Regions from separate parts of the Paenibacillus sp. JT22N12 genome, predicted to be linked through region 1. Evidence: riboswitches for the same ligand, from Rfam matches in the RefSeq annotation. Region 1 holds a riboswitch; the other holds the start of a gene.
What was found. A riboswitch is a leader RNA that binds a small molecule or an ion and turns the genes downstream of it on or off. The one in region 1 is predicted to bind cyclic di-GMP.

Region 1 (2,406 bases):
GGATAGCTGCCGAAGAAGGATTGGTAGGTTTCACCCATCCTGGTTATACGGGACACTTTGCTGAGATTGATCAGATAGGAGCGGTGAGCCTGTACCAGATGAGGAGCCGGTTCCAGTTTGTCATAGGTTTCAAGGGGATCGTTATTCAGTGTATGTATTATAGATTTTTTTCCCATCTTTTCTATGAAAAGTATTTCATTAAAAGGAATGATATGAATATTTTTATTGATTTTTATAATCAGCTTGGGGTCCGGATTAATGAACAAATGATTGGCCTTCTGTTCCATTTCAAGATTATGTTTTGTTCGCTCCAGCGCCTTGTATAGTCTGGTGCGAAGGACCGGTTTTATGATATAGTCGACTGCACCCATATTGAACGCTTCGATTGCATACTCCTGGCCTGAGGCCATCCAGATCATTTTCAGACGGGGGACGATCTGCAAATAGTCCTTCAGCGCCTTAAGTCCTCCCAGGCCCGGCTGCGAAGGATCGGTCAAAATTAAATCCGGCCTCTCCCGGACCATGATTTCCATAACGGAATGTTCGTCGGGAGCTTCGCCAATGAGCGCAATATAAGGAAGCGCAGTGATAAACTTCTTGACAGTTTCTCTCGTTTGATTGTCTTCGTCAGCAATAATGACCCTGATATTTATCATTCTTGTTTACACTCCAATACTTGTTTTGGGCTGCCCGACGAAAAAAAGCGGAATGGAAAAATATTCAAAAACCCCATATGAAAACCGTTTATATTTAAATATCTATTAGAAATATCTATTTTAATCATCGTTTTTTTGCAGAATCACGGAATGATATGATTTGAAATCATAACGCTAACAATATTAAAATGCAATCACCCTTCGTGCCTATCGGAAGCGGAGTGAAAATAGTTATCGAATGACTTGAAAAGTCGTTTTTCCGTCCTGAACATGGCAGATTTCAGGTATGAACGGCTGTAAACAGGCGAACTTCTTTATTTGACTGCATTAGACAAAAGGCAGTCCTTTTAGTACACTCAATTTGGACTTGCAAGGTATATTTTCCTAATTATTAAACTTTAAATAGGAACTAGTGACTATTAATTAAGAAACTCAAACGATAAAGGCAAACCTGCCGAAAGCCAGGGACGCAAAGCTATGGGCCTAAAGAGAGCATCTCTATGGTCGCCAGGCTGCCGAATTGGTGGTGTATAAACACGATCCAATCGGATGGTGTTTTTTTGTTAAAAAAAACCATTCTGGTCTGAGGTTTGAGAGGTGTTAACGTGAAGAAAAAAATCTCTGAAGATGAATTGTCACAGCTGATCAAGCAATTGCATCTGGGTGAAGTGGAGGCGGCTTCCAGATCTTCCACTAACGAAGGGGATATCAGAAGCCCCCTGAAGCAGGACGGCTGGATTCAGGTAATTGAACACCGCATAATTGTCCATGATCCCGTCAATAATGGCAAGCTCCCCGTCATCAGTGCTATTGCCCCGGTCAAACTAAAGGTAAATCATCATGACATACATTCAGAAATCAACGTGACTTCCAGCGACAGCATCCTTTGGGAAATTGAGAATCAACCGATGTATGAGATTACGGTCTCGGAAGACAAGCTTCACGCTTATTTCCACCTTCACGCCAAAGAACGGTATGCCTGGCAGCTAACCGATACAGAGCCTCTTGCCAAAATCATATTATCTGCCGAGGAAGACAGGAATATGGTTCTTGAAAGTGTGCATTTGACAGATGTCGCCGCCGTGCTTGAAAAGAAATCGATCAAAGCAAACGTCGACCTGGCCGCTATTCATCAGGAATTATTGCAGCCCACCTATAGCCCGATTCTCATCGCCAGGGGCAAAGCTCCCGTACCCGGGAAGGATGCGGAGCTGGAGATTTATTTCTCCGAGGAGATCGAAAGCCGTTTCCATGAAACGGAAGGGACGGTTGACTTCCGCAATCATCTGCAAATTCCTTCCGTCACCAGCGGCGACGTTATTGCCAGGAAATCCCCGATTATCGACGGCATCCCGGGATACGATGTTTACGGCAATCTGATCACGCCCAAAGCGCCGGCTGATATCCTGCTGGTAGCCAAGTCGGGCGTAGAGCTGACTCCACAGGGGGCCATTATCGCCAGAAAAGAAGGACGCCCGCGGATTACGGGAACCAAAATCAAAGTCTTTGATATCTCGACAGCGTATACCGTCTCCGGCGATGTGGACATTGAAACGGGCAATATTGTCTTCTCCGGCGATGTGATCGTATATGGCAATGTAACCGACAATATGATTATTGAATCTCTGGGGAATGTATATGTCATTGGCAGTGTCTTCAATGCGACCATCACAGCAACGGGATGCATCCATATCCGGGGGAATGTAATGGGCAGCAAGCTGTATTCGGGATACTTCGGTGTCATGTTCAA
Region 2 (2,406 bases), on a different contig from region 1:
ATATCAGAGGACCTTATTGAATAAGAGAATAGTTAAGCACGGGCAGGCCCGGACGAGCGAATTCCTTCGCTTGTCCGGGCCTCTTTATGTTGTTCCATGCTGCAAATCATTTCCTTCGGGAATGCTACCCGTTCACAATTTCCCCGCCATTGATGTGAAGGACTTGACCGCTCATGTAAGAAGAATCCTCGCTTGCGAGGTACACATAAGCGGGAGCCAGTTCCTCCGGCTGTCCGGCACGCTTGAGCGGGACATCGGCGCCGAATTTGGCCACCTTCTGCTCATCAAAGGTTGAAGGAATAAGAGGTGTCCAGATAGGGCCGGGAGCTATGGCGTTGACGCGAATGCCCTGATCGGCAAGATTGAGCGACAAGGAGCGGGTAAAGGAAACGATGGCTCCTTTGGTCGCCGAATAATCGAGCAATGTCGGACTTCCCCGGTAGGCGGTTACGGATGTCGTGTTAACGATTGCTGCACCGCTTGCCAAATGAGGCATAGCCGCCTGTGTTAAATAAAACATTCCGAAAATATTGGTTTTGAAGGTCCGTTCAAGCTGTTGGGGAATAATGAGCTCAATCTTATCCTGGGGATGCTGCTCCGCCGCGTTATTCACGACGATATCGAGTTTTCCCAAGCTTTTAACGGTTTCCTCCACGGCCTCGCGGCAGAAGTTCGGATCGCCGATATCTCCCTCCACCAGAATGCAGCGGCGGCCGGCCGCTTCCACGAACTGCTTGGTTACCTCCGCATCGCTTTGTTCATTCAAATATAGAACGGCTATATCGGCGCCTTCCTTGGCATAGGCAACCGCAACGGCACGGCCGATCCCGCTGTCTGCTCCGGATATAATGGCTACTTTACCTTGAAGCTTGCCCGCTGCCTTCAATCCGGAAGATTCAAATTGCGGACTTGGCGTCATTTTGGATTCCAGTCCTGGTTGCCGGCTTTGATGCTGCGGCGGTAATGTGGTTGGCCTTGCTGGCGTTTCGCCTGGAGATGTCATAGGCTGCTTCGTCATTTGAGAAACAACTCCTTTCGATAAGCTATCATGCCATGAATACGATGTTCTTACGCGTTCCATTGAACTATTACCCCGGGCAGGCAGAAATGAAAAAATATAGCTCCCTTGGATAAGAGAAGAAAAACTGAAAAGTAAGTCTTAAGAACTGGTTTAAATGTCGAAACCGCGATAAATGTAATAAATTTGTAACTTATTTTATAATTTTATTGTTAAAAGGCCCAAAAATCCTTGAAGATAATGGAACAAAATAGTAATATACGACTAAGCTTCCCGGTCTATTATTTCCACGGCGAAGACAAATTGAATACTAGGCAAAGCTATTGAAAAGTAGTGACGCAAAACTACAGGGGCATCATCCAACAGTGGAAATGTCAGCCAGTTGCATCCATTTAACAGCTGTTTAGGCTTGCCATGCCCATTATGCTGTTTTTTGCTGTGCGGATCATTTATGGGTTTTTCGCATCACAAAATAAATTGGTTACAGAAAAGAGGCTATTACATGAAGATGTCACCAGTTCAAGATGTACGTCAATGGTTTCCGAGCGATGATGGGAATGAGCAGGACCGGATGCAATTGATGAAGCTTATGGAGCAGCTGATGACGGGCTTCGATCTTTTGAAGGACCCTCAGAGGGTAAACCTGAAGGGCAGCAAGGACCGGTCAGGCGATTTCTATGGACAGCTGAATGAGAGCAGTGTCATCCCCCCGCAGGGGAAAGCGATGGAAGATGTAACCCGGGGCCTGATCGAACTGATGCATGCGCATCCCTACCATACCAAATATTTTATGACTAATATTCTGCCCATGGCATCGATTCCGGGCATTATGGGAATGCTCGCCGCGATGCTTGTCAATGGCAATAATTTGTGGGATGTATATGGCCCGGCTGGCGCTGAGGCTGAAGTGCGGGTCGTCAGCATGATGTCCAAGCTGGTCGGTTATGACCATACGAGAAGCGGCGGCTACACAACCTGGGGCGGACAGGGGGCAATCTTCACCGGTCTGCGGCTGGCAATAGCCAAATTCGCTCCGGATGCTTCGCGCACGGGAGTGCCGAATAACCTGTATGCCTTTTGTTCGGATTCGGCTCATTACAGTCTGTACAAATCCATGGAAGCGACAGGACTTGGAAGCGACCGTCTGGTCAAAATCCGGACAAGAAGCGACAGCTCCATGGACACAGCGGATTTGAAATGGAAACTGGAGCAGGTTATTCGTTCAGGCGGAATTCCGATCTATATCGTCGCCACTACGGGGACGACCGATGCTATGGGAATTGACGATATTTCCGAAATTATGAATATTGCCGTACAAGCTGCCGCGGCTAATGGATTAAACAGGCCGCATGTTCATGCGGACTCGGCGCTGGGAGGATTTTTCGCCT

Region 2: another riboswitch for cyclic di-GMP. It lies ahead of AC0YOA_RS31185 (pyridoxal phosphate-dependent decarboxylase family protein); the one in region 1 lies ahead of AC0YOA_RS32150 (DUF342 domain-containing protein).

What each region holds. Positions count from the first base shown of each region.
Region 1 is NZ_JBWDNU010000014.1:119,119-121,524, forward strand. Features, by position in the region: gene AC0YOA_RS32145 (LytR/AlgR family response regulator transcription factor) at 1-656, opposite strand, end outside; cyclic di-GMP riboswitch class I at 1,091-1,176, shown strand; gene AC0YOA_RS32150 (DUF342 domain-containing protein) at 1,262-2,406, shown strand, end outside.
Region 2 is NZ_JBWDNU010000013.1:86,609-89,014, reverse strand. Features, by position in the region: gene AC0YOA_RS31195 (aldo/keto reductase) at 1-20, shown strand, start outside; gene AC0YOA_RS31190 (SDR family oxidoreductase) at 125-1,018, opposite strand; cyclic di-GMP riboswitch class I at 1,322-1,408, shown strand; gene AC0YOA_RS31185 (pyridoxal phosphate-dependent decarboxylase family protein) at 1,521-2,406, shown strand, end outside.